DNA from 3 places in the Marisediminitalea sp. genome. Region 3 is predicted to be linked to each of the others. Evidence: predicted binding sites of a transcription regulator. Region 3 holds the regulator's gene; each other region holds the start of a gene.
What was found. Region 3 encodes ArgR, which controls arginine synthesis, uptake and breakdown. Its sites were predicted from a motif close to ANTGAATANNTATTCANT; they were not measured.
Positions count from the first base shown of each region.

Region 1: the regulator ArgR is predicted to act here: its motif matches at 7,583-7,600, upstream of AC4MRN_RS13565 (OadG family protein).
Region 2: the regulator ArgR is predicted to act here: its motif matches at 1,738-1,755, upstream of gltB (glutamate synthase large subunit).

Region 1 covers NZ_CFIDRX010000107.1:117-8,918, reverse strand. The annotation lists gene AC4MRN_RS13600 (ABC transporter substrate-binding protein) at 1-580, shown strand, start outside; gene AC4MRN_RS13595 (ABC transporter permease) at 573-1,604, shown strand; gene AC4MRN_RS13590 (ABC transporter permease subunit) at 1,591-2,484, shown strand; gene AC4MRN_RS13585 (peptide ABC transporter ATP-binding protein) at 2,484-3,479, shown strand; gene AC4MRN_RS13580 (ATP-binding cassette domain-containing protein) at 3,476-4,282, shown strand; gene AC4MRN_RS13575 (sodium ion-translocating decarboxylase subunit beta) at 4,298-5,428, opposite strand; gene oadA (sodium-extruding oxaloacetate decarboxylase subunit alpha) at 5,433-7,220, opposite strand; gene AC4MRN_RS13565 (OadG family protein) at 7,239-7,505, opposite strand; gene AC4MRN_RS13560 (helix-turn-helix transcriptional regulator) at 7,780-7,998, opposite strand; gene AC4MRN_RS13555 (hypothetical protein) at 7,998-8,423, opposite strand.
Region 2 covers NZ_CFIDRX010000172.1:12-8,097, forward strand. The annotation lists partial or broken gene AC4MRN_RS17070 (PAS domain-containing protein) at 1-1,276, opposite strand, end outside; gene gltB (glutamate synthase large subunit) at 1,921-6,384, shown strand; gene AC4MRN_RS17080 (FAD-dependent oxidoreductase) at 6,400-7,815, shown strand; gene AC4MRN_RS17085 (TonB-dependent receptor) at 7,871-8,086, opposite strand, start outside.
Region 3 covers NZ_CFIDRX010000022.1:13,624-26,990, reverse strand. The annotation lists gene fabV (enoyl-ACP reductase FabV) at 336-1,514, opposite strand; gene AC4MRN_RS05015 (TRAP transporter substrate-binding protein) at 1,612-2,706, opposite strand; gene AC4MRN_RS05010 (TRAP transporter large permease) at 2,717-4,105, opposite strand; gene AC4MRN_RS05005 (TRAP transporter small permease subunit) at 4,108-4,608, opposite strand; gene bamJ (BamJ family beta-barrel-assembly machinery protein) at 4,848-5,468, opposite strand; gene ppc (phosphoenolpyruvate carboxylase) at 5,713-8,334, shown strand; gene mdh (malate dehydrogenase) at 8,425-9,363, opposite strand; gene argR (transcriptional regulator ArgR) at 9,684-10,148, shown strand; gene AC4MRN_RS04980 (TonB-dependent receptor) at 10,252-13,367, opposite strand, start outside.

The DNA.
Region 1 (8,802 bases), on a different contig from region 3:
TCAGGCTGACGCCGATGACACTGGCTATAATCCGGTACTGGCGCGTAAGTTACTGGACAATGCCGGTGTACCACCCGGGTTCACTATGAATGTATGGGCCATTCCGGTAGAGCGTGCCTATAACCCCAATGCGAAGAAAATGGCGGAGCTCATTCAGAATTACCTGGCGGAAATCGAAGTAAACGTGAACATTGTGAGCTACGACTGGACCACATTCAGACGCTTGCTAAGAGAAGGCAATCACGATTCAGTATTAATTGGCTGGTCTGCTGACAATGGCGACCCGGATAACTTCTATCGGCCGCTGCTAAGTTGCGATGCGATCCCTTCCGGCACCAATCGCGCACGTTGGTGTGAGCCTGCCTACGATGAAATTCTCGACAAGGCGCTGCAAACCGAAGACATTGAAGTGCGAAAAGCGCTATATTTGCAAGCTAATCAATTAATTTTTGAAAAACTTCCACTGGTGCCTATTGCGCATGCATACCGCTATCAGGCCTACCGGAAAGAACTCAATGGCATGATCATCAATCCATTCGGTGGCGTTCGACTTGGCGGGGTAACCAAACCCCGTGATTAATATCCTACTGCGCTACACTATTTTGTTTGTGCTGACATTGCTGGCTTTGTCAGCATTGTCTTTTACATTGATATACCTGTTCCCTGCAGAGCCGATCATCAATCTCACTGGTATCACCCCGCAGAATAGTATTCAACACGATGCCCTTGTTCGCCAATACCGGCTGGACAGTGCCTATTTAATTCAGTTTTGGCACTACCTGGAGCAGCTATTCAGCGGCAACTGGGGCTACAGCCTGATCTCGGGTCAACCACTCAAGGAAGAAGTACTTACCGCGCTCCCCGCTACCGTAGAACTTAGTACATACGCGATGATGATTGTGATAATGGTGGGTATTCCCATTGGCTGTTATAGCGGTTTACGCGCCTACACGAATGCCGATTTCACCATTAACTCGCTCAGCGTCACCGTCTATTCGGTACCGGTATTTTGGCTTGCCGTGTTGTTTATACTGACGTTTAGTCTGCAATTTGGCTGGTTGCCTTTATCTGGCAGACTGAACTTATTGTTCGATATACCCAGCCAGACCGGCTTTTTGTTCATTGATATTCTGCTTGCAGATGACGTTGATACCTCTCTAGCCATGCGTGATGCATTCTTGCATCTGATTCTGCCGACGTTGTCGATAGCCTGTATTTCAACTGCAGCGATTATTCGTATCACCCGTCGCTCTATTATTGATGTACTCAATAAGCCCTATATCACAGCAGCTAAAGCGCGCGGACTATCAAATCGCCAAATATTTTTCCGGCACGTACTGCGCAACGCGCTGCTGCCCATATTGCCGCTCATGGCCATGCAGATCACAACCCTGATCACGAACGCTATGATTGTAGAAACCTTGTTTTCCTGGCCAGGTATTGGCAACTGGCTTATTCAGGCAATTTATCAGCGTGATTATTCAGCACTGCGGATTGGCATGCTGGCGGTATCGACTCTGGTAGTCATTATTACCATTTCGATAGATTTGTTTAACCGGTTAATTGACCCCAGCAGGGAAAAATTCGAAAGTGTCACGATTTAGTCTCTACGAAGATGAAATTCGCCCGTCACCGTGGCAGCACACATGGCGCGAGTTTAAATCCAGTCACGTAGCTCTGGTGGGGTTAGCGATTCTGCTGCTGTTTGTCTTCTTTGCATTCTTCGCTCCGTTGGTTACGCCCTATGATCCCTTGTTCCAGAATACGGAGTCCATTTTAGTGGCTCCAAGCTGGCACCCGAATGGTTCGATTACCCATCTGTTTGGCACAGATGCACTGGGCCGGGATTTATTTTCACGGATTATGTATGGCTGCCGGGTAACCTTTGGTACCAGTCTACTGGTGGTCATCATTGCCATGGCGGTGGGCGTGTCTATAGGTACCATTGCAGGCATGTTAAGCGGAGTGCGATCAAGCGTCGTCAATCACTTACTGGATGCGTTAATGGCCATCCCTACCCTGCTGATTGCCATTATCATCGTAGGCATTTTAGGCAGTGGTCTGGTCAACAGTATGTGGGCCATCACACTGGCGCTTATCCCGCAGTTTATTCATCACACCCGTACCTTTGTGCGCGCCGAAATGAAAAAAGACTACATTCAGGCGTCGACATTGGACGGCGCAAATCGCCTGCAGATTTTTTACTATTCAATTTTACCCAACATGATTGAAATGCTGGTCGTGCAAGGCACCCTGGCCTTGTCTATTGCCGTTATTGATATAAGCGCCCTGGGCTTCCTGAATTTAGGCGCACAGCCGCCATTACCCGAGCTTGGCGCTATTCTGGCAGCAGGTCTGGATGTCGGGTATTTGTCGCCGTGGAATATTGCCATTCCGGGGATCGCCATATTCCTGATGGTACTGTCGATCACCGTGGTAGGTGATGGCCTTCGTTCAGCATTGAGAAAAAGGGTAAATCGCTAATGCCATTGTTAGACATTAAAAACCTTACCCTTGAAATCAATACCGGCTCCCAGTCCATTAAAGCGCTGGATAAAATTAACTTAACGGTGAACTCCGGCGAAATTCGCGCGCTGGTTGGCGAATCGGGTTCAGGGAAAAGCCTGATTGTACAAGCCATCGCTGGTGCTACACCCGGCAACTGGCATCTTACCGCCGACCGCATGAGTTGGAACGGTGAAAACTTGTTGTCGATGTCTGTTGAGCAACGCCGTCAGGTATTGCGCAAAGACATCGGCGTGGTGTTTCAACACGCCATTGCCTCGCTCGACCCTTCCGTGACGTTGGGAGAACAGCTTGAGGAAGCCGTACCGGATGAATTAATTGAAGGTAAGTGGTTCTGGCAACGCGCTCAACAACGGCGCAGGGAAGTCATTAGTACCGTGCACAAAGTCGGAATAAAAGATCACAACCACTACCTGCGTGCTTATCCCCACCAAATTCCAACCGATATCGGGCAAAAGCTGATGCTGGCCATGGCGTTGGTGAATCAGCCTAAAATGCTGATAGCCGATGACCCGACCCGAGGCATGGAAACCACCACCAAGGTACAGGTACTGAAATTGCTCTCGCGGTTGAACCAAACACGCTCACTTGGCATTTTATTCGTCAGCCACGACCTGCTGGCGATTGCCAGTATGTCGCATACCATGACGGTATTGTATTGCGGGCAAACCGTTGAGTCCGGCAAAATGAAACACATACGCAAGCGTCCATTGCATCCTTATACCAAGGCGCTGTTAGACAGCGCACCCAGTTTCAGCAAAGATTTGCCGCCCAAATCCCAGTTGCCCACACTGGCGGGGACGATCCCAACGCTACAACACTTGCCTATTGGCTGTCGTTTAGGGCCGCGCTGTCCAAGAGCACAGCGCGCCTGCGTGAACGTTCCGGCAGTGCGTAAAATCCACGATCACAGTTACAGCTGCCACTTCCCGCTGCATATGGAGAAATTATGAAGCAGGTATTGGATGTCAGTGGCCTGACGTTCAGGCACAGCAGTAAAAAGCGTTGGTTGAAGAAACCTGAGATTTTTTCGCTAGGCCCAATTGATATGCAGGTAACCAAAGGCGAAACCATTGCAATCATTGGCCAGAACCGCTCGGGGAAATCACTGCTGGCAAAAATGCTGGCCGGCGCGGTAGAGCCTGATGAGGGTAATATTCACCTCATGGAAGAGAAGTACTGGTCTGTTCGACATCGCGCAGCGCGCAAAAATGCCGATATCACCGGTATTCGTATGATCTTTCAACATAGCAGCGAGTCCATGAACCCTGGCATTACCGTTGGCCAGATACTCGATGAACCTCTGCGTTTGAATACGGGCCTGTCAGAAGCTGAACGCAAGGCCCTGATTGCCGATACCCTGGTGAAGGTAGGGTTACTGCGTGAGCACATCTACTTTTACCGGCATATGCTGTCTGACGGACAGCAACAACGTGTCGCCCTGGCCCGTGCCATTCTGCCAGAGCCCAAAGTATTAATTGCCGATGAGCCATTCGCAGCATTGGACCCGACGATACGATCACAAACCGTAAACCTGATCTTAAAGCTGCAACAAGAAATGGGGTTGGCTTTTATATTTATTTCTCACAACCTGGGAATCGTTCGACATATCGCCGACCGAGTGATTGTGATGGATGGTGGTCAGATTATAGAGAGTGGAAAAACAGAGACCATCTTTCGATGGCCTCAGCATGAAACAACCAAAAAACTGGTGTTGTCTTATCAGTCACTGATCCCGCAGCAAACGCTGCGGTGATCAGCGGTTAATCGACTAGCCTACCAGCGCAAGCAAAACACCGGCAGCTACGGCAGAACCCAGTACCCCGGCTACATTCGGGCCCATCGCATGCATCAACAGGAAGTTGTGCTGGTTTGCTTCCAGACCGACTTTATTCACTACCCGCGCAGCCATTGGCACAGCAGATACACCGGCAGCGCCAATTAATGGGTTAATAGAACCGCCTGTTAAGCGGCTCATCAATTTCGCCATTAATACCCCAGCCGCCGTACCGATACCGAACGCAACCGCACCCAGTCCTAAAATACCTAAGGTTTCTACCGTCAGGAATTTATCGGCAGACAGTTTGGAACCAACCGCCAGGCCCAGGAAGATAGTCACTATGTTGATCAGCTCGTTTTGCGCGGTTTTGCTTAAACGGTCAACCACACCACATTCTTTCATAAGGTTACCGAAGCAAAACATGCCCACCAAAGGCGTAGCCGACGGCAGGAACAAAATGGTCAGCAGCAGTACGCCCAATGGGAACAGGGTTTTCTCTTTCTTACTGACATGACGCAATTGCGCCATTTCAATTTTGCGCTCTTCCGGCGTCGTTAACGCTTTCATGATTGGCGGCTGAATAATTGGCACCAGCGCCATGTAAGAATACGCTGCTACCGCAATTGCCCCCAGTAAATCGGGTGAAAGGCGCGAAGCCAGGAAAATAGCTGTCGGACCATCCGCCCCACCAATAATGGCAATCGCAGAGGCATCTTTAAGGGTAAAGTCGAACCCCGGAATGAAATTCAGCGCAATCGCACCAAACAAGGTGGCAAAAATACCGAATTGCGCGGCTGCACCGAGTAATAACATCTTGGGGTTTGCGATTAACGCACCGAAGTCAGTCATTGCCCCTACGCCCATAAAAATGAGCAAAGGGAAGACGCCTGAGTGAATACCTACCTCATAGATGTAGTACAACAATCCGCCCGGATCGGTAAAACCTGCCAGTGGGATGTTGGTCAGAATGGCACCAAAGCCAATAGGAAATAACAGTAAAGGTTCAAAACCACGCACAATGGCCAGGTAAAGCAATAATGCACCTACCGCCATCATAACCACCTGCCCCAGCTCAAAATGCGCCAGCGCAGTGCTATTCCATAAAATTGCTAACTGTTCCATGGCGTTACCCTAACTCGATTAGCGGCTGGCCGTTGGTAACGCTGTCGCCTTCTTTCACCAGGACGGCAGACACAGTGCCATCGAAGGCACTACGGATTTCGGTTTCCATTTTCATGGCTTCCAGAATAATGACCACATCGCCATTACTCACCTGATCGCCAGGGCCTACCAGTACTTTAAACACGTTACCGGCTAACGGTGCATTGATTGCCTGACCACCTGCCGATGGTGCTGGCGCAGCAGCTTGTGCTGGTGCAGCAGAAGCAACCGGCGTAATCGCCCCCAACTGGCCAGACGCAGCTACTTCCACGCTATACACTTTGCCGTCGACACGAACGTCATAACTGCTCGGCGCATCTGCGCTTGCAGTGGCTGCAGGAGCAGCAGGCGCTGCGGCTGTTTGTTCAGAAGGAGCCGGCTCAAAGGCATCCGGATTACCGCGGTTTTCCAGGAACTTAAGGCCAATTTGAGGGAACAATGCATACGTCAGTACGTCGTCAATTTTTTGCTCCGCCAAGGTAATTGACTTCTCCGATGCCAGTGAATCCAGTTCTGTTTCCAGTTTTTCCAGTTCAGGGTCGATCAGATCAGCCGGGCGACACGTAATGGCTTCACCGCCATCCAATACGCGCTGTTGTAGTTCTGCGTTTACTGGCGCCGCTGTGGCACCGTACTCACCTTTCAACACGCCAGCGGTTTCTTTGGTAATGCTCTTGTAGCGCTCACCGGTCAGTACGTTCAGTACTGATTGGGTGCCAACAATCTGTGATGTGGGTGTTACCAGCGGAATAAAGCCTAAATCTTCACGAACGCGCGGGATTTCTAACAGTACGTCGTCGAACTTTTCTTCTGCGCCCTGCTCTTTCAGCTGATTTTCCATGTTTGTCAGCATACCACCCGGTACCTGAGCAAGCAGGATACGGGCGTCCACGCCTTTCAGGCTACCTTCAAACTTCGCGTATTTTTTGCGAACTTCACGGAAATAAGCAGCAATTTCGCTTAAATCAGGCAATGACAATCCGGTATCACGCTCAGTGCCTTCCAGAATAGACACCATCGTTTCGGTCGCAGAGTGACCATAGGTCATGCTCATCGACGAAATCGCGGTGTCGAGGATATCAATGCCGGCATCAATGGCTTTCTGGTAAGTGGCCGTACTCAAACCTGTGGTTGCGTGACACTGCATGGCAATCGGTACATCTACCGTTTGCTTAAGTTGCGTTATGAGCGTTTCACACTCGTAAGGCTTTAACAGGCCAGCCATGTCTTTAATGCAGATGGAGTGTACACCCATGTCTTCGAGTTGCTTGGCCATGTCCAGCCACAACTGCAGGTTGTGTACCGGGCTTACGGTATACGAAATCGTTCCCTGGGCATGAGCACCACAGTTGACTGCAGCTTTTACTGCCGTTTCCAGGTTACGAACGTCGTTCATTGCATCGAAAATACGGAATACGTCTACACCGTTGTCGTGCGCGCGCTCAACAAAACGCGTTACCACGTCGTCGGCATAATGGCGATAGCCCAGCAGGTTTTGGCCACGCAGTAACATTTGCTGCGGTGTATTTGGCATGGCCTGCTTCAACAAGCGAATACGCTCCCAGGGATCTTCACCCAGATAACGAATACAGGCATCAAACGTTGCCCCACCCCAGGACTCAATTGACCAGTATCCGGCCTTATCCAGTTTTTCAGCGATTGGCAGCATATCCTCTATGCGCATTCTGGTGGCGAGCAGGGATTGGTGTGCATCCCGAAGCACCAGTTCGGTAATGGCCAGTGGCTTTGACATGTGAGCTCCTAAAGTGTGTTAACGGTTAGCTTGACGGTGTGCATGTACGGCAGCAGTAATAGCAGCAACGATATTTTTATCTTCATTTGCCTGTGCTGGACGTGCAGCCTTTGACGACGCTCTCGTTGGCGCCTGAGGCTCCTGGCCTGGAAAGCGTTCACAGAACGCCTTCAGAAGGTTCACCGCCGCGATCAATATGGTAAGAAATACGAACACGAAGCCCATCCCTACCATGAGTAAGGTAGCAGCTTCGAACAATAAATCGTTTATAGATTGTGCGGACATAGTTTTTCCCGGCCAAAATTTTGGAAACGAATAAGTACCATGTCGGTATATAAAACACAATACAAACACCCGTTTGAATTGCATAAAAAATCAATATAGGCGTTTTAACTGCAATAATTATTCGTTTTTGTGAATAATATATTCATTTGGTGATGGGTCCCATAGATTTGATGAATATATCAAACCAACTAAAAACGGTGCTCACTACCACCCACCATAATATTATTTAAATTTATACATCCCATAAACAACAATGATAAATAGTGCTTTAGCACTATTTATCATCCCACTCGAAGACATCATTCACGCTAACGTCAAATACCCGTGCAATGCGAAACGCCGTTTCCAGCGAGGGCGAGTAGCGCCGTTGCTCGATGGCCGCCACGGTTTGACGTGTTACCCCTACGGCTTCCCCCAATTGGGATTGCGTCATCTCTCCATGTGCTTCTCTGAGCGCTTTTATTGAATTCGTGATCGGTAACTGCTTTGCCATTAAATAATCGCGCTCCGGTGCAATACAATGCGATATACGTAATCGACAATGGCTGCTAATGCCATACTGCCCAGCACCATATAAAACAGCATGTCTCCGTTGTTCCAATGCAGATAGTGCGACATCGACACAACAGCGCCTACCCCCATGATCCAACCCGACGTATAGCCAGCCTTCCGCTCAATATGTATTTCCCGTTCATCGGCTGGTGTTGATGCCTGTTTGGGCGAACAGATACTGATCACAACCTGCCCAGCCACCACAATGACGACCAATACCAGAGTGTATGAAGAAATCAATCCAATAGACGGTGACACTAAGCCACCCGCCGCAACTGATGCTTCATACACGGACCACCCGCACATAATAGATATTACTGTTAGTGCCAGCGCCATGACCCACGCTGATTTTTCCTGAAATGACATTTTGTTCACCCATGTTAACTATTTTTAACATGGTTAGTATTTACTCAGCTCAGTTTGATGTCAAAAATTTTTAACATAGCAATTGTTAGTGAATGTGTCGGAGTTGATATATCAGAGTGTAGCCAGGTGAATAATAACGGTACTGATCCAGGTCAGTATGCGGCGCTTAAATTGTCTCGCAGAGAAGCTTGTTATGGCACGGCATCATGCCCAACGTCTTATTAGTTTAAACGGGGAAAAGGGTGTGAGTTATGAAATTGATATTTACGTTTAGGCCTGTAGCGCAAACCAAGGCGCTGCGTGGCAAACTGAGAATGGCGTGAGTTAAATACTAGAAAGTGTGTAGCAATGTAATCAGGTCATTTGCGAAGTAATATAC
Region 2 (8,086 bases), on a different contig from region 3:
CCGTCAGGGTAACGTGCCCTTTCTGGGTAAACTTCACCGCGTTAAACAAAATATTCCATAGAATCTGGCGCAGACGCGTGCCGTCTACTTCAACCAGTTTTGGTAGCGGGTCATTAATATTGGTGATCAGCTCCAACGACTTGTCTGCCGCCAACAAGCGAATAATAGAACTGAGTTCTTCGGTAAAGTCGCGCAGCGACACCGTTTTCAGTGACAGCTCCAGCTTGTCGCGCTCAAGCTTGTCCATGTCGATAATGTCGTTGAAGATATTCCCCAGCGTAATGGCGCTGGCGTATATCGTACTCACCCAACCCCACTGCTCCTGAGTCAACTCGGTGTCACGTAACATACGGCTAAGGCCAACAATACCGTTGAGCGGGGTTCTTAATTCATGGCTAATGGTGGCAATAAAGCGGGTCTTGTCGTTACTGGCCTTGGCAGCTGCGTTTTCAGCCTGCTTACGCTCGGTCATGTCACGCCCAAACGCCAATAGCCCCAACCGATTACCATCTTGATCAAAGAACGGGACTTTGCGCATTTCAAAGTAACGACGGCGACCATCGGCAAAGCGTAACCAGAGTTCCTCGGTAATACTGGCGTTAGCTTCCAGCACCTCGTGATCGCTGGCCACCACCTGACGGGCTAAATCTTCTTCGTAAACGTCGTGAGGCGTTAATCCCAGCAATTGCTTCTCAGTCTTGCCAGTCATCTGCTCGGCAACCCGGTTACAGCCTGCAAAGCGACCTTCTTCATTGCGATAATAAATTAAGTCGGGAGAGGCATCGATAATCGACCGCAACAGCGTTGATAAATGACGGGCCTGGGCTTCTTGCTCTGACTTGTCCTGAATTTCTTTTTCCAGTTCTTTAAAGACAGTTTCACGCTCTTCCTGAGCATGCTTGCGCTGCTCAATTTCGTGATTCAGCTGACGGATATTGTTTTGCAGCTCGCGGTTCAGGAACACATCTTCTTCCCGAAGGTGCTCTAACTGGCTCACGACTTCTTTCAGATTAGTGCGAGAACTCTCAAGCTGTTTTACCAGCTCACTAAAGAAGTAGAGCACCCAGGGGGCAGATAACATGGTGAGGATCACAGCGCTGATAAAGTCATCGGGCTCAACCTCACTGCCGAGACTGAGTCGAATAACGTATGACCCACCTACGGTAAATCCCAACGTTAAAATCACAAACAACACACTGAGCTTAATAGTGCCAAAACGCTGCACAAACTGTGCGAATCGAATGGCCCATGAATCGTTGGGCGTTTCCTGATGCATAACAATACTATACCGAAATAATTTGCAGCCATCCTATCAGACCTTGCCGGACAGGAAAATAACTCAGGGAAGCGAAGGCAAAACGAAAACATTACAATTTTCTAAAAACAGGGTAAAATAGCGTCAATAAATCGTTGATTGCCGTTCGCGCGTCAAAAATTACCCAACTCCATGCCTACCGCGCAAACAGGATAAAGATTCAAACGCAATCATGCTATTTGGGTATTTACCCACCATAGATGACTATTTATGCAACTTAAGTTTAATTAGACTGGCCATATTCGCAGCTAACTCAGCCTCATTTCAAAAAAAATATGCGTTTTTTTATTGGCACCAATTGAGCATAAATTGCTGAAAATTAATAAGAATAAAGATGGTATACGATTTCAGCTGTGCTATCGCTCACATTCCGATTGATTTTAATCGGCAATGCCGGTATGTTGTACGGCCCGCTAGGCAATAGTGCATAAAAATGCGGTACACGACTGGTATCCACAATAATAATTAACGACAAACCCAGCGCAGACTGATTTTTCTTTTATTTTCAGTCACTAAACAACGCGTTGTAACGCAGCTGTGAGGCCGACTCTGGTCACAAAACACAGCGCATACCTTGCCCAGTCAAAGGTTGAAGGAGTTAAGAGATGAGTTTATATAATCCCAACGATTCACGGGATAACTGTGGATTCGGTTTGATTGCCCACACAACAGGCGAAGCCAGCCACACACTGGTAACAACTGCTATTGAAGGCCTTGATCGCATGCAACACCGTGGCGGTATCGCTGCTGACGGTAAAACAGGCGACGGCTGCGGCTTATTATTACAAAAGCCGGATGCGTTTTTCCAACACGTTGCAGAGCAACACGGTTGGAAGCTCAGCAAAAAATACGCAGTTGGTATGATTTTCCTCAATCAGGACGAGACATTAGCGCAAGCAGCGCGTGACGTATTAAACGAAGAGCTGGAAAAAGAGACTCTGACCGTAGTGGGCTGGCGCGAAGTGCCGGTAAACCACGACGTGCTGGGCGAACTGGCTCTGACCGGCGTGCCGCAAATCGAACAAGTTTTCGTAAATGCGCCGGCAGGCTGGCGTAAGCGCGACCTTGAACGCCGCCTTTATATGGTGCGTCGCCGTGCTGAAAAACGTCTGGAACAAGACAGCGAATTTTACGTTGCCTGTTTATCTGGTCTGGTAACTATTTATAAAGGCCTGGTCATGCCTCGTGACCTGCCGGCCTTTTATAAAGACCTGGCCGACGAGAAGCTGAAAAGCGCCATCTGCGTATTCCACCAACGCTTCTCTACCAACACGTTACCTAAATGGCCATTGGCACAACCATTCCGCTTCCTGGCGCACAACGGTGAAATCAATACGATTAAAGGTAACCGTGACTGGGCCATGGCGCGTACCGGTAAGTTTGCTACGCCACTGATCCCTGATTTGAAAGAAGCAGCCCCATTCGTAAATACAGAAGGGTCTGACTCCTCATCACTTGATAACATGCTGGAACTGTTCCTGGCTGGCGGTATGGATTTATTCCGCGCCATGCGTTTACTGGTTCCACCAGCCTATCAGAACAACGACACCATGGATCCTAAACTGCGTGCATTCTACGAGTTTAACTCAATGCACATGGAACCTTGGGATGGTCCTGCGGGTATCGTAATGACCAACGGTCGTCACGTAGCCTGTAACCTGGACCGTAACGGTTTACGTCCAGCTCGTTACGTCGTCACCAAAAACGGATTTATTACCCTGGCTTCAGAAGTGGGTATCTGGGATTACGAACCAGAAGACGTACTGGAAAAAGGCCGTGTTGGCCCGGGTGAAATGCTTGCTGTAGATACCTACACAGGTAAAATCTGGCGCTCAACTGAAATCGACGATGATCTGAAAGAACGTCACCCTTACCATGAGTGGCTGGAAAAACACATCCGTCGTTTAACGCCTATCGAAAAACTGGATGCATCGCTAATCGGTCAGCGCGTCTTTGACGACGACACCATGGCGGTCTATCACAAGCTGTTCAACTACAGCTACGAAGAAATTCATCAGGTTATCAAAGTACTGGGTAAAGACGGTCAGGAAGCCGTTGGTTCAATGGGTGACGATACCCCAATGGCCGTGCTGTCTTCAAAACACCGTACCCTGTATGACTATTTTCGTCAGCAGTTTGCTCAGGTAACCAACCCGCCTATCGATCCATTGCGTGAAAACCACGTTATGTCTCTGGCGACTTGCGTTGGCCGTGAGCAAAACGTATTCAGCGAAACCAGTGGTTACGCTGACCGCGTCCTGTTTGAATCACCGGTACTAATGTATACCGACCTTAAACAGCTGCGTGAATTTAACCCTGAAAACTACTACTCAGAGATCATCGACCTGCAATACACTGCAGAAGAAGGCCTGAAGAAAGCCATCGAGCGTATCTGTAATGAAGTAGAGTACCTGGTTAAACAAAAACGTGCGGCCTTTGTGATCCTGTCAGATCGCAACATCAAGCCAAACCGTTTACCTATTCCTGCTGCCATGGCGACCGGTGCAGTTCACCGTCGTTTAGTTGACAACCAACTGCGCTGTGACGCGAACATTGTAGTAGAAACGGCATCTGCCCGTGACCCGCATCACTTTGCTGTGTTGATTGGCTTAGGCGCAACGGCGATTTATCCGTTCCTGGCCTATGAGACCATTGAACAGCTATGTGAAAAAGGTGACCTGGACATTTCAGCCATGCAAGCCATGCTGAACTACCGCAAAGGCATCAACAAAGGCCTTTACAAGATCATGTCCAAAATGGGTATCAGCACCGTGGCCAGCTACCGTAGCTCGAAACTGTTCGAGGCCATCGGTATCAGCCAGGAAGTCATGGAGCTGTGCTTCAAGGGTGTCACCTCACGCCTTGAAGGTGCCAACTTCGATGATTTCCAACAAGACGTTATTAACCTGTCACGCATTGCCTGGTTAAAACGGAAGAAAATCTCACACGGTGGTTTGCTGAAATACGTACACGATGGTGAATACCACGCCTACAACCCGGATGTAGTGAAAACGCTGCAGACGGCTGTTGTTACGGGTAAATACGAAGATTATCAGGAATATGCAAAACTGGTAAACGAGCGTTCACCGTCGCATTTACGCGATTTGATGAAGCTGAACCCGGCTAACCAACCTATCGATATCAGCGAAGTTGAGCCTGCGGAAAACCTATTCCCACGTTTCGACACTGCGGCGATGTCAATTGGTGCATTAAGCCCGGAGGCGCACGAAGCCCTGGCCATCGCAATGAACCGGTTAGGCGGACAGTCTAACTCAGGTGAAGGTGGCGAAGATCCTAAGCGCTTCAACACAGAGAAGAACTCTAAAATTAAACAGGTGGCATCGGGTCGTTTCGGTGTAACACCACATTACCTGGTTAACGCTAGCGTAATTCAGATTAAAGTTGCCCAGGGTGCGAAGCCTGGTGAAGGTGGTCAGTTACCGGGTGACAAAGTCAATAAGTATATCGCGCAGCTGCGTTTCTCGGTGCCGGGTGTAACTCTGATCTCGCCACCGCCGCACCACGACATATACTCTATTGAAGATTTAGCTCAGTTGATCTTCGATCTGAAACAAGTGAACCCAACCGCACTTATTTCAGTGAAGCTTGTATCTGAGCCCGGTGTAGGCACCATTGCAACGGGTGTTGCTAAAGCCTATGCCGACCTTATCACGGTTTCTGGCTACGACGGCGGAACAGGTGCAAGCCCGTTAACGTCAGTAAAATACGCCGGAAGTCCGTTTGAGTTAGGTCTGTCTGAAACACAGCAAGCGTTAGTCGAAAATGGTCTGCGCCACAAAGTACGGGTACAAACCGACGGCGGATTGAAGACCGGTCTGGACGTAATTAAGGCAGCTATAATGGGTGCAGAAAGCTTCGGCTTTGGTACTGGCCCAATGGTTGCACTTGGCTGTAAATACCTGCGTATTTGTCACCTGAACAACTGTGCAACCGGTGTTGCAACGCAGGACGAAAAACTGCGTAGCGACCACTTTATTGGCTTGCCAGAAATGGTAATGAACTACTTTAAGTTTGTTGCGCAGGAAGTGCGTGAAATCATGGCCAGCATGGGCGTGCGTAAGTTCGATGAACTGATCGGCCGCACTGAGCTGTTGTCATTGGTTGACGGTATTACTGCAAAACAGAATCGCTTGGACTTGTCCCCTATTCTGGCGAAGCCAGTGGCGGGTGAACACACGCGTCTGTTCTGTTCAGAAACCACCAATGCGCCACTGGATAAAGGTGTATTGAACGCAAAAATGCTGAAAGACGCCAAAGAAGCCGTTATTAAGGGCTGTGGTATTAACCTGAGCTACCCAATCCGCAACACTGACCGCTCTGTAGGTGCCTTGTTGTCTGGTGAGATTGCCAAACATTACGGCAACCACGACATGGAAGAAATGCCTATCACTGTAACCTTTAAAGGGACAGCGGGTCAGAGCTTTGGTGTGTGGAATGCCGGCGGCCTGAACATGTATATCGAAGGTGATGCCAACGATTACGTGGGTAAAGGCATGACAGGCGGTAAGCTGGTTATTCACCCACCGCGTAATGCGGAATTCAACACTCACGAAAGTGCCATCATGGGTAACACCTGTTTGTATGGTGCAACTGGCGGTAAGCTGTTTGCAGCGGGCCGTGCCGGTGAGCGTTTTGGTGTTCGTAACTCTGGCGCGATTGCCGTTGTGGAAGGCGTTGGTGACAACGGCTGTGAATACATGACCGGTGGTATCGTTGCGGTGCTGGGTCCGGTAGGCGTTAACTTCGGCGCAGGTATGACAGGTGGTTTTGCTTACCTGTACGACGAAGGTGATCTGGATCGCCGCGTTAACCCTGAGCTGGTAGAAGTGCTGTCGATTGACGACAAAGTTATTCTTGCCGAGCACCTGCGTGGCTTGATCAACCAGCATTATGAAGAAACCGGCAGCCAGTTCTCGTTGAGCCTGCTGCATGACTTTGCCAGCACCTTGTCGAAGTTCAAACTGGTTAAACCGAAGACCAGCGATGTGAAAAACCTGTTGGGCCATATTAGTCGTTCCAGCGCAGAACTGCGCATTCAGGCGCAATAGTGAGGTGAGAAGATAATGGCTAAGAATGTTTATCAGTTTGTTGATGTAGAAAGAATTGATCCGCCTAAAAAGCCCATTGTGGAGCGTAAAACCGGATTTGCTGAAATCTATCATCCACTTACCTCTTCGCAAGCGGAAGGCCAGGCCGACCGCTGCCTGGACTGCGGTAACCCATACTGTGAGTGGAAGTGTCCGGTACACAACTACATTCCACAGTGGCTGGCACTGGCTAACGAAGGCAAGATCATGGAAGCGGCTGAGTTGTCGCACAAAACCAATAGCTTGCCTGAAGTCTGTGGTCGCGTTTGTCCGCAGGACCGTCTGTGTGAAGGGTCATGTACCCTGAACGATGAGTTCGGCGCAGTGACCATCGGGTCTATCGAAAAGTACATTACCGATACCGCCTTTAAAATGGGCTGGCGTCCGGATATGTCAGGCGTTACCTGGACAGACAAAAAAGTCGCTATCGTAGGTGCGGGTCCTGCTGGCCTTGCGTGTGCAGATATCCTGGTACGTAACGGTGTTAAGCCAGTGGTGTTCGACAAGTACGAAGAAATCGGCGGCCTGCTGACCTTCGGTATTCCGTCGTTTAAACTGGAAAAAGACGTGATTAAACTGCGTCGCGAGATCTTTACTGAAATGGGTGTTGAGTTCGTACTGAACACCGAAATCGGTAAAGACATTGCGTTCCAGCAGTTATTGGACGACTACGATGCCGTCTTCCTGGGTATGGGTACATACAAGTACATGAAAGGCGGATTCGAACACGAATCAGCGCCTGGCGTATACGATGCCCTGCCATTCCTGGTCTCTAACACGAACCGTGTAATGGGACTGGAAAAAGACGCGGCTGACTTCATCGACATGAAAGGCAAGAAAGTGGTCGTACTCGGTGGTGGTGATACCACCATGGACTGCGTACGTACCTCTATTCGCCAGGACGCGGCAAGCGTAACTTGTGCATACCGTCGTGACGAAGCCAGCATGCCTGGTTCACGCCGCGAAGTGGTTAACGCCAAAGAAGAAGGTGTTCAGTTCGAGTTTAACGTCATGCCGTTAGACATCGCCGTTGACGAAGCGGGCAATACCACGGGTGTTAAACTGGTTCGCACGGAAATGGGCGCACCGGATGCACAGGGTCGTCGTAGCCCGGTTGTGGTTGAAGGTTCAGAGTTTGTACTGGAAGCCGACGCTGTGATTATTGCATTTGGTTTCCAACCTAGCCCAGCGCCTTGGTTTGGCGATTTCGGTATCATCCTTGATGAAAAAGGCCGTGTTCGCGCACCTGCCAACGGTAAGTTTGCTTACCAGACATCTAACCCGAAAATCTTCGCCGGCGGCGACATGGTTCGTGGTAGTGATCTGGTTGTAACCGCGATTGACGAAGGCCGTAAAGCGGCTGACGGCATCATGGACTACATCGGCGTATAACTCAGTCCACAAGCTATAAAATCAAAACGGAGCCTGAAGGCTCCGTTTTTGTTTATTACTCTGTGCTTTTGCTGCTTTTAATGTACATCACTTTCATCAAAATCAGTGATATCAACACGACAATTGACGAGATACCTAACACCGGTGCGAGGGCGTCATCGCCAGCAATACCACCATACAAGCAGTACAGCCCGATGATCAATAAGGCGGTACCTGCCTGATGCAACCAGTACTGCGCAATGGCAAGTTTTGAATTACCGTCGGTTAACCA
Region 3 (13,367 bases):
AATCAAGCTGAATTGTTATTGTTAGAATTTGCCGGCGTTAACAATTTTATTGTTGTTTTTTAGCGCATGGTTTTGCCGCCCGTTAACAAGGCGAAAGAGAGTAACAGACAGGTCACTCTACTTAATTACGGAATTTTAGCATCATCCTGACGACTTGCGCTACGCAATTCGCAGATTATGCACTATTTTTATCGGATTAATCTGTACAATCAACCTACCACCTTGGTCGCAAAACCCACCAAATGGTCAAAAAACAGGCGGAATTAGCAGAATTCATCTATTCATCATACAAATAAGCCGTCATAACGACGGCTTATTATAATTATCAAATGGTTTTACCAATTAACCAGCGGGTCAACGTCCGCATCGTAATCCACCCCTGCGACATCAAAGCCGAACAGACGTAAAAACTCATGGTGATAGCCCGCGTAATCACTTAACTCATGGAAGTTATCCTGAGTAACCTGGTCCCAGAGACCTTTGATGACGGCCTGGGTATCATCGTTGGTTTCCTTCCCGTCCATGCGATAGCGGTTTTGCTCATCCAGCGTAGGTTCAGAACCGTACAAACAATCTTTATATAATCCAGCAATTTGCTCGATACAGCCTTCGTGCGTGCCTTCGTTTTTCATCACGCGATACAACAGCGAAATGTATAGTGGCATCACCGGAATTGCGGAACTGGCTTGCGTAACCAACGCCTTCAGCGATGAAACGTGAGCGTCAACACTTAATGCAGACAGCTTGTCGTTGATAGCACTTGCCGCGCGATCCAAATCTTCCTTCGCTTTACCAATGGTGGCCTGACCATAAATTGGCCATGTCAGTTCTTTACCAATATAGGTATAAGCCGTCGTTTTACAGCCTTCAGCCAGTACGCCAGCTTCAGACAATGCGTCCAGCCACAATTCCCAGTCTTCGCCGCCCATTACCTTAACGGTATTGAAGATTTCATCGTCGTTGGCAGGCTCAAGACTAACATCATGTACCAGGTCTTTGTCGGTATCGTAAGTCTTTGTGGTGTAAGCCTGACCCACTGGTTTGAGCGTAGACTTATACACTTCACCGGTAACTGGATCAGTACGACGCGGGGCGGCCAGACTATAGATTACCAGGTCGACCTGACCTAAATCGGCTTTAATTTTGTCAATCACTTCCTGCTTCATAGCTGCAGAGAATGCATCACCGTTTAAGGTTTCTGCATACAGATCTGCCGCTTTCGCTTTATGATGGAACGCAGCGGTATTGTACCAACCTGCTGTGCCGGTTTTGCGTTCTGTCGGGGCCTTTTCAAAACAGACGCCCAGTGTTGCTGCGCCATAGCCAAACGCCGAAGTAATACGCGAAGCCAGTCCGTAGCCGGTAGAACAACCCAGAACCAGTACCTTTTTAGGCCCGTCGCCTAAATCGCCAAGCCCTTGAATATAATCAATTTGTTCTGACACAACTGCTGCACAACCCACTGGATGCGCATTTGTACAAATAAAGCCACGTATTTTGGGCTGAATAACCATAGTCACACTATCCTTTATAATTTGAGCGCGTATTGTAATAAACCACCGGATGATAACAACTCTGAGCAGCTATCACCCGGCTTATCACACAATCAGTTTAACGATTGTTGTAATACGCTTGTTCTGACATACCGTGGAAGGTTTTCGCGCCAGCGAAGAAAGACTGGTAGGCGTCGTAGATGCGTTTAAAATCTGGGTCTGCTTCAGCTTGCTGCGCCATGACCTGGGCAGACGCTTCGCGAAGCGCGTCAATCACATCCTGGGGTAACTCACGTACCGTTACACCGTGTTCATTGACCAACTTGTTCATAGCGGCATTGTTTCGTGCAGTATACTCATCCAGCATATCCTGATTCGCGGCACGCATGGCTACTTTCACAATAGCCTGTAGATCTGCGGGTAAGCTGTTGAGCGCTTGCTCGTTTACCAGGAATTCCAGCTGTGTGCCCGGCTCATGCCAGCCACTGGTGTAGTAATAATCGGCAGCACGGAACAACCCAAACGCCAAATCATTGTACGGGCCAACCCACTCAGTCGCGTCAATAGCACCGGTTTGTAAAGACGTAAATATTTCGCCACCGGTCAGGGTTACCGGAATGCCGCCAACTGCTTTGAGCACTTCGCCTCCCAGACCCGGAATACGCATTTTTAAGCCCTGAAAATCGTCGAGGCTGTTGATTTCTTTCTTAAACCAGCCCGCCATCTGCACACCGGTGTTACCGCCGGCAAAGGGCACAACGCCGAATGGCTTGTACAAATCCTGCCAGAGCTTCAAACCACCGCCATAGTGCAGCCAACCGTTCATTTCCTGGGCATTCATACCAAATGGGATCGCTGAAAAAATCGGTGCCGCAGGCATTTTACCTTTCCAGTAGTACGCGCCAGCGTGGCCCATTTGTGCTGTACCCTGGGCAACGGCATCAAACACTTCAAATCCGGGTACCAGTTCACCGGCACCAAACACTTTTACGGTTAATCTGCCGCCCGACATCTCGTTGACATACTCGGCAAAGGTTTCCGGCGCTTGTCCTAAGCCGGGAAAATTCTTCGGCCAGGAAGTCACTAGTTTCCATTCATAGGTTTGTTGTGGCGCAGCCTGCGCTGCGGTTGTATTTGATTGAGTATTGTCCTGGCAACCACTCAGGCCTAAAGCCATACCCAGTCCCATTACTGCCAATAGCATTTTTTTCATTATTGTATCCTTAGCTGTAGAGCGTTTCAGGCAACCAGGTGGCCAGCTCAGGCCAAATGGCTAATCCTATTAATAGCACAATCTGAATAATGATGAAGGGCACAACACCGCGATAGATATCAGACGTTAGTATGGTAGGCGGCGCTACGCCACGCAGGTAAAACAGCGCGAAGCCAAATGGCGGTGTTAAAAACGAAGTCTGCAGATTAAGCGCCAGCATAATGCCTAACCACACCGGATCAATACCCATGGCGAGTAAAACCGGGGCAACAATGGGCACTACCACAAACGTGATCTCAATGAAGTCCAGTATAAAGCCCAATGCAAACACTACCAGCATTACCACCAGCATGGCCCCAAACACGCCGCCGGGCAGTTCTGTTAAGAAGCCATGAATCAGTTCTTCACCACCGAATCCACGGAACACCAGTGAAAATACAGAAGCGCCGATTAGGATCATGAACACCATGGCAGTCATGCGCGTAGTATCCATGGTCACCACTTTTAACTGCGCAAGAGACAATTGCTTCTTAAAAGCAGCCAATAATAAGGCACCACTTGCACCAACACCTGCGGCTTCTGTTGGCGTTGCAAACCCTGCCAGTATTGACCCCAACACAACAATAATAAGCAACAACGGGGGGACCAGCGCCGAAAACAAGCTCTGTTCCGGCTCTTCAGTAGCGGACGCGGTGGCGGTTGCGTCGATATTCATAGCGGCATCATCTGACTTACCTGACTTCACGCCTACAACCATGACGTAAATCAGATACAGCACCACCAGTAACAGCCCCGGTACTAAGGCACCGACGAATAAATCTCCCACCGATACCGAGTCCGGTGAAAAAATGCCCATCGATAACTGTGCTTTTTGATAAGCACTGGAGAGTACATCACCCAATAATATCAGCGCGATAGATGGCGGAATGATTTGGCCAAGGGTACCAGTGGCACAAATAGCACCGGTGGCAAACGCGGGAGAATACCCCCGGTTGAGCATAGAGGGTAAAGACAACAAGCCCATGGTAACCACCGTCGCCCCAACAATACCGGTACTTGCTGCCAGCAACATACCAACCAACACCACAGACACCGCCATGCCACTGCGATACTTGCCCAGTAGCGCCGCCATGGCGACTAACAGGGATTCGGCGACTTTGGACTTCTCCAACATGACGCCCATGAACACAAATAACGGCACCGCGATTAGCGTCTCGTTAGAGACAATCCCGAATAACCGATTGGGCATAGCAGTAAGATATGACGCATCAAACCCGCCAACCAAGGCACCAATACCCGCAAATATCAAGGATACACCGGCCAACGTTAGTGCAACCGGATAGCCAAATAACAACACACCGCACACGCAGGCAAACAGAACTAACGCCATCCACTCCATCGTTATTGCACCTCCGTGTTATAACGCCAGTTCAGAAAACTGCGGCACAGTTCGCTCACACCTTGCAGCAGCAAAATACCAATGCCCAATGGAATGAGAGACTTCAGTACGAATACCAGCGGCAGACCACCCGGTTCTTTGGATGTCTCCATCAAGGCCCAGGAGTCCGAGGCGTAAGGCACCGCATAGTAGAGCAAAAAGCCGCAAACGGGGATTAGCAACAACAGCGTGCCCCAAAAGTTCACCATTGCTTGCTTACGCGGGGAGAACCGTCGGTAGAATACGTCCACCCGAACATGACCGTCGCATTGCAGCGTATAGCCTAAAGCCAACAGGAAGACGGCTGCATGCAGGTAAGTCACTGACTCCTGCAGCGCGATCCAGCCCATTTGAAAGCCGTACCTGAGCACCACAATAACCAGCATAACTACAACCATAACCAGCGACAGCGCACTGCACGCCTGACATACGCGGCGACTGAGTGTATCCAACGCCTGGATCACAGACGGGAGTCTTGAAGAAGAGAAAGCCATATTGAATAAAAACGCAGCAATTGAAAAAAACTTGTTAATAAACGGCTAGACTAAAGCTATTTAGCTGCTTTGCCAATGGGTTATGGTCAGTCTGAGGGAGAATTTTCAGGAATAAGTGATGCCAGTTTGAGGGAGATAGCACCGATAACAACGGGAAGAAGTAAAAAAACACAAAGCCCGCCTAAAAAGGCAGGCTTTGGCATTCAGGCTTAGCCCAGGATGTCTAACAACTCAACATCGAACACCAGCGTGCTGTACGGGGCAATTGCGCCACCCGCACCTTGCTCACCGTAAGCCAGGTTGTGAGGCACGTATAAACGCCACTTTGAGCCAACAGGCATCATCTGCAGTGCTTCAGTCCAGCCTTTAATTACGCCACCTACCGGGAATTCAGCCGGTTGGCCACGGTCGTATGAGCTGTCGAATACTGAACCGTTGATTAAGGTACCGTGGTAATGCGTACGCACAGTGCTGTCAGCAGTAGGCTTCGCACCTTCGCCAGTAGTCAGTACTTCGTACTGCAGACCAGACTCAGTGGTTACTACGCCGTCGCGCTTGGCGTTTTCAGCCAGGAAGTTTTCGCCTTCAGCAATCGCCTCTTTATGCTGTTCAGCTTTTGCAGCCTGCATACGCTGATGAATTTCACCGAACGCGTCGCGCAGGGTGTCATTGTCTACTTGCGGTGCTTGACCGGTAAACGCGTCTTTTAAACCAGCGACAACAGAATCCAGGTCCAAGCCTTCAAAAGGATTCGATTGCAGTTGCTGACCCATTTGAAAACCAATGCCGTAGCTCGCTTGGGTTTCTACTGTCTTAAATTGATCTGACACAGTCACTCCTGTAAGTAAATTACACAAAACGCGCAAAATTTAAACAATTCATGAATTATTCTGAAAAATTATAACACGTTCGTTTTAATTGGGCCGATAGTGTAACACACCCTTAACTTTCCTGCCCGTGCCTTTGATTTAGTGCTTCAGAATGAGGCCTGGAACAGCCCTATACTGCAAAATGTCATTAGACAAGCGACCCGGGAAACAGTAATGTGATCGGCATTGTTATATGGAGGGCACCATGCAATCACATTACGATGCACAGTTAAAAGACACTGTTCGTTATTTGGGAAAGACTTTAGGTGAAACCATCAAGGCCCAATTGGGCAATGATTGGTTAGAGAAAATTGAAAAGATTCGCCTCGACGGCCGCGCGTCGTATCAGGGTGACACAGATTGCGGAAGCAGTCTGAAAGAAACTTTCAAAACCATGTCAGACAGCGAATTACTGGTTGTTGCCAGAGCGTTCGCACAATTCCTGAATTTGGGTAATATTGCAGAGCAGGAATACAATGCGGGTCTGGATGTGGAAGCATCTATCGACTCACTGTTTGAACACCTAGACAAAGCTGAGCTGTCAGCCTTAGAGGTAGAGGAAGCCGTAGCAAAACTGGATATTGATCTGGTACTTACCGCTCACCCAACCGAAGTGTTCCGTCGCACCCTTATCCACAAGCATAAAGAGCTGGCGGTTTGCTTAAAGAGCATTCACCACGAGCAACTCACTGACACCGAACGCAAACGTTTGGAAACGCGTATTGCCGATTTGATCAGTCAGGCATGGCACACAGAAGAAATTCGCTCTGTACGTCCTACGCCGGTAGACGAAGCCCGCTGGGGTTTCTCGGTAATCGAAAACTCACTGTGGGAAGCCGTTCCCGAGTTCCTGCGTGACCTGGACGAACGTCTGCAGCAAGACTACAACGTAGCATTACCTATTGATGCGGCGCCTATTCACTTTAGCTCGTGGATGGGTGGAGACCGTGACGGTAACCCGTTTGTTACTGCAAAGGTTACCGAAGAAGTCCTGTTGCTGGCTCGCCGCCGCGCAGCCAAGTTGTTAACCATCGATCTTGACCGCTTGCAGGTCGAGTTGTCGATGAACCTGTGTAACGATGAATTAAAAGCACGTGCGGGTGAGCAGTTAGAGCCGTATCGCGCCATCCTTCGCCCGCTGGTGAAGCGCTGCGCCGATACCCGCGACGGCATTGCTGATTTCTTCAATGGCCGTCCCTACGACGCAAGCACCTGGATTCAGGACAACGACGAGTTGCTTGAGCCATTAATGCTGTGCTACCAGTCACTGTGTGATTGTGGTCTGGAAACCACCGCGAACGGCATGCTGCTGGACACCATCCGCCGCGTGAAGTGCTTCGGCATTCACCTGTTGCGTTTGGATGTGCGTCAGGACTCACAGCGTCACGCTGACGTACTTGCAGAACTCACCCGTTATCTGGGTTTGGGCGACTACGGTCAATGGAGCGAAGCTGACAAGCAAGCATTCCTGCTGCGTGAATTAAGTTCTAAGCGCCCACTGTTCCCACGCGCATGGCAACCGTCTGAAGACGTTCAGGAAGTGCTGGATACCTGTAAGGTGATTGCAAACCACAGTCGCCATGGCTTTGGTATTTACATTATCTCAATGGCAAGCGAAGCCTCTGACGTCATGGCTGTGCAACTGCTGTTGCAGGAAATGGGCGTGGACTGGCCCATGCCAGTAGCCCCGTTGTTTGAAACACTGGACGACCTGAACAACTCACCCACCGTTATGCGCAAATTGCTTAGCGTAGACTGGTATCGCGGTTATATTCAGGGCAAACAGTTTGTCATGATTGGCTACTCAGACTCGGCTAAAGACGCGGGTGCCATTGCCGCAGGTTGGGCTCAGTACGAGTCTCAGGAAGCGCTGGTTGCGCTTGCTGAAGAATTCGACGTTACCCTGACCCTGTTCCACGGTCGTGGCGGTACTATCGGTCGTGGTGGCTTACCGGCTCACGCTGCTATCCACTCTCAGCCTCCGGGTTCACTAGACGGTGGTTTCCGTGTTACTGAACAAGGTGAGACGATCCGTTACAAGTTTGGTATGCCGTTGCTAGCCAAGCGCAGCCTGGGTATTTATACCAGCGCAATCATTGAAGCCATGTTGTTCCCGCCGCCGGCGCCTAAAGACGAATGGCGTGAGCTGATGAAAGCAATGGCGGCTAAGGGCCGCGATTTCTATCGTGGCGTGGTACGTCAGGATCCGGAATTCGTGCCGTATTTCCGCGTAGCAACGCCGGAACAGGAACTGGGTAAACTGCCTTTGGGCAGCCGTCCTGCCAAACGTAAGCCTACCGGTGGAATTGAGAGCCTGCGTGCTATTCCATGGATATTCGCCTGGGCCCAGACACGTTTGGTACTGCCAGCCTGGTTGGGCAGCATGCGTGCCATTGATGCCGTTCGCAAGGAAGGCAACGAAGAAACACTGAAAGAAATGCTGGAAAACTGGCCATTCTTTAAGTCGCGTTTGTCTATGCTGGACATGGTATTCCAGAAAGCCGACCCTCGGATAAGCGAAGAATACGATGATCGTCTGGTACCTGAAGAGCTTAAGCACTTTGGTGCAGCCCTTCGCGCCGAGCTGAAAGAAGCAATTGCACTGCTGCTAGAGATTAACGGTCAGGAAACCATTATGGAGTCAGACCCACAGGGTCGTGAGTCTATGAATATCCGCGCCGCTTATCTTGAACCGCTGCATTACCTGCAGATTGAGCTGCTGTCGCGCATTCGTCAGTTAGACGAAGATGAGCACGACGCGAATCTGGACAAAGCCATGATGGTTGCTATCAGCGGTATTGCTATTGGTATGCGAAACACAGGTTAACCTGTGTTTCGAAGGCCATTTACCTGGCCATAAGACACAAAAAAGCCGGCATCGCCGGCTTTTTTAATGGATAAGATTTCGAGTCGGCAATTAACCGTTTACGAACTCAACACCAATTTTGATATCGCCACGCAGACCTTCCAGCATGTCGTCTTTTGCTTTCTGTTCGAAAGCACTCAGCTCGCCGTAAGGCAGGATTTCTTCAACACCGTTCGCACCTAAACGCACTGGGTGAGAGAAGAATGCAGCGTCGTCGCTGTCGTCGGTTTGTACGTAAGTGTACTCAACCACGTTGTCACCTTGCATAGCAGCAACCAGAGACAGACAGAAGCGTGCAGCAGCCTGACCCATAGACAATGTAGCAGAACCGCCACCCGCCTTGGCTTCAACAACTTCGGTACCCGCGTTCTGGATACGTGTAGTCAGTGAAGCAACTTCGTCGTCAGAGAATTCAACGCCTTCCACCTGAGACAGCAGAGGCAGAATAGTCGTACCAGAGTGACCACCGATTACAGGCACGTGCGTGTTCGCTGGATCAAGACCTTTCAGGTCAGCAACAAACGTTTCTGCACGGATAACGTCAAGCGTAGTCACACCGAACAGTTTGTTCTTGTTGTATACGCCTTTGGCTTTCAACGTTTCAGCAGCAATCGCTACTGTGGTGTTCACAGGGTTTGTGATGATACAAGTACATGCATCAGGGCAGTTGTCTGCGATGCCTTCAACCAAAGCTTTAACGATACCAGCATTGATATTAAACAGGTCTGAACGATCCATACCAGGCTTACGAGGTACGCCAGCTGGGATCAGCACGATGTCACAACCAGTCAGTGCTTCCGCCAGGTCGTCTTTACCGTGACCGGTTACTTTTACTGCAGTTGGGATGTGGCTTAAATCAACAGCAACACCAGGAACAACTGGCGCAACGTCGTACAAAGACAGTTCAGAACCTGCTGGCAATTGTGTTTTTAACAATAATGACAGCGCCTGACCAATACCACCGGCAGCACCTAACACGGCTACTTTCATACCATTTCTCCTATGGAAAGAATCACGTTTAATAACGGCTCGACACACTAATTCATGTCGACAAAAAACTCAATCACCTATTGGTCTTATGGAAGAAGATTGGGTGAATCTCAGAGTTATATTCAAAATAACTGCATAAATATGCATTTTATTTGTAATTTCATGCGCGTTGTGGCACTATACAAGGTTAAAATTGTATCAGGCGACAGCGCAGATGAGCGGCAAAGCAAATTCGCCTGCAAGAGTATACACCAAGCTAACTGGCAAGCCGAAAAATAATTCAGACGCCAGTAATTGTAATGATTTAACGACAGGTGAATATGGCTAGTCAAAAACAAGAAGAACTCATTAAAGCATTCAAAGAGATTCTGAAAGCCGAAAGTTACGGCTCGCAGGGCGAAATTGTCGACGGATTGAAGCATCAGGGCTTTAGCAATATCAGCCAAAGTAAAATATCGCGAATGCTCAGCAAGTTTGGTGCGGTACGAACACGCAACGCGCGTGGTGACATGGTGTATTGCTTACCCCCTGAATTAGGTATGCCTACGGCTAAAAGTCCGCTGAAGCAACTGGTGTTAGATATTGTGCATAACAATGTTATGGTGATTATTCGAACCAGCCCTGGCGCAGCACAACTCATTGCACGCCTACTGGACTCATTAAGTAAAAAGGACGGTGTATTGGGCACCATAGCAGGTGATGACACGATTTTTATCGCGCCCGCGGATGTCACCAAAATTGAAGATTTACGACAACGCGTAGAAGACTTGTTCGAGAACGTTTGATTCTAGCGCGTCAGACAACGGACCGATTGCCAGTCATGCCAAATTAAGCTTAAAACAAAAAACCCCGCATAAGCGGGGTTTTTTAATGTTAAGTGCTAATCACTTAGAAACGGTAGTTAATACCTACGCGGATTTCCCACAGTGAAGCAGCAGTTGAGTAGCTTTCTCGTTGATCTGCACCGAAAAATTCCTCATAAACATACTGACCATCGTCATTAATGCTAGCACCGACAACAGACTCAGAAACAAAGTTACCTTGTTTCAGAACACCCCAGTCATCGTTCAGCAGATTGCCCAGGTTTTCGATGACGAAGAACGCAGAAGCACGGTGACCTTCAGCAAAAGCTGGCAGTTCCTGACTGATGCGAACATCAACTTTTGTCCACCAGTCGCCATTAGTCGCGTTGCGACCAGCGATCTTGCCACGGCTCAGGCCTTCTGAAGCAATAAAGGCATTAAATGCTTCTAAATCAAAACCATCTGCATATACAACTTTAGCATCGTCAACGGTTGGAACATACAATAAGTGGCGACCACCGCCTGTATCGTCATCGCCGTAGAACTGATCCAGAACATCAACATATTCGATTTCACCGTCATCATCCAGACGCGGTACATCACCAAACGTGTAGCTCATACCACGACCTTCGTTAGCAGAGGCAAATACGTTGAAACGCGTTGCGTAGCCGTCGATAAACTCATGCTTGTAGCCAACACGCAGCGTGAAACGGTGCGGGATGTTGTAGTTAGACGTTGCCGCACCAGGATTGTTTGGATCGCTGGTTGCAAAGTTTGCATAGTTAGAACCTGCTACAGAGCTGGTCATTGGGTTAACGTCGGTAGAGTCGTTGTAAGCATAAGCAACACTTACATCCAGACCAAAGTCATACTCTTTTGACACTGCCAGTGACAACGTAGTTGCATCGCCTGAATCACCTTTAACGTTAGTTAAGAGGAAGGTGTTATTAGAACCTTCATAAACTGGACGTCCATCAGGACCAGTACCCACTTCTACTCGTGACGGCTCGATGTAGGTAGCTGCGTCTTTCTTATCTGTATAAAGAATGTCCGCTTGTACCAGGTAATCACCGGGTGCCAGATAGGTTAAGCCCAATGCATATTTCCACTCAGTTGGAATTTCAAAATCCGGGTCCATGGCTACAACAAATCGAGCAGAACCGTCTGTTGGATAATCTGCAACATAATCAAACAAAGCCTGAGGAGGAGCTACGATTGGTGCACCACCACCGACTCTGTCAAGGTCAAAGATACTGGTTGAGCCGCTAGACCATCCAGGAATATCTCGCTCATCTGCAAATACCTGAGTAACACCGTCGTTAGAGTATGCATTTGATACCCAAACGTTAGGATTACCGCCGGAGTACAAGCCGAAACCACCGTGTAGTTCCATATCATCAGATAGCACATAGTTAAAGCCTACGCGCGGTTGCCATAAATCTTTCCCGTCCAGGTTTGCAGTGTTTGCAAACCCGTACTCTTCTTCAAATGCAGAGTTGTAGTTCGGGCGATCATCAGATGACCACTTGTCATATCGCAAACCTAATAACAGGGTAAGATCATCGTTTACATAGAAATCATCCTGTAGATATAACGTAGTGGTCTGGAAACTAAAGCTTGCCGCTACGTCATTTGGATCATTGGTACCGGCAGCATTGTTATAATCAATTGAGAATGGCGTGCCTGCTTCAAAGTTAGCAATTGAACCGAAGCGGTACTCACCAATTCGATGCTGCATAAACAAGTTGAATACATCTAAGTCTTCGTATTCAATACCTGCAGTAATAGTGTGATCACCTAACAGGTAAGTACCTGCAAATTTGAACGTCAGGTTATCCCAGTTCAGATCGTTTGCCTGTCTAGAGTCATCTGGTCCTAAATAAACAGTTGTACTACCAGCGCTAATTTGCACTTCACCGAAACCAGTGTCTGCATCAACAGAATTCTGACGATTATCAAGAGTTGTTTTACCGATACGCAATTCTGTTGAAAAGTCAGGCGTCCAATCAGAATACAATGATGCTGTAATGGTTTCTATTTCTGCACCACGCTCGTAGAAGTGACCATCGAAAGAAAGACGAGATGTGCCTGTATCTGATTCAGAAATTGTATATCCGTCGTTCCAGTTATAAGTAAATGCTGCACGATGATCTTCGTTGATGTTCCAATCAACTTTCAACAATAGTTTTTCGTCTTCGATCGGCGAAGAGCCTTTAAAGCCACCTGGATCGTAACCATACACTTCTTTAGAAATTCTAACAATTTCTGCTAAGTCTGCTTCAGTTACACGAGATAAACCTGCATATTCGTGTAAACGAACACCTTCTTTCTTCTCGTAGGCACCGAATAAGAAAAGCTTATCGCTGATCAGTGGAAGACCGACGGTGAAACCATAACGTTTTTCAGTGTAGTTACCGTTGTCGATGTCATTACCTTCGATTGAATCGCCTTTTAGAGAATCTGACGTGAAATCGTAGAAAGCAGAACCGTGGACTTCGTTACTACCTGACTTTGTTACAGCATTAATGTTACACGCCGTAAAACCGCCGTACTCAACGTCAAAAGGCGCTAATTCAACTGCAACCTGTTCGATTGCATCGTAAGAGAAAGGAATACTTTCAGTTGGGTAACCGTTTGAGTTCAGACCGAAGTTGTCGTTCAAACGCATACCGTCCAGCGTTAAGCTGTTAAAACGAGGCGATGCACCAGCACACTGGATACCATCAGAGAACGTTTCATCGATATATACACGCGGATCGGCACGAACCAGGTCTTTGATGTCACGGTTAATCGCAGGCGCATTTTGCAGGTCTTCAAGGCTGAAGTTTGAAGAAGGCCCTTTCTGACCAAACGCGATAGAAGCGATTTGAGAAGCTGTTACTTCGATACGCTCAACATCTGATTGAGAAGCCAGTTGGAACTTGCTCAGGTTCAGAGGCTCGCTCAGTGACAAATATACGTCGGTAATAGTAGCGTCTTCGAACTTGTCAGAGTCCATTGTGATTTCGTATGGACCACCAACACGCAAACCAGACAGGCTGAACTGACCGTCTGCATTTACAGTGATAGTTTTAACACTTCCAGTTGGAACGTGCTTAACGGTGATTACTGTTCCCGCAGCTGGAGCACCCTGAGGGCCAACTACGCTACCAGTGATACCTGATGATGTCTCCTGCGCCATAGCCGCAGTCGACAAACCAA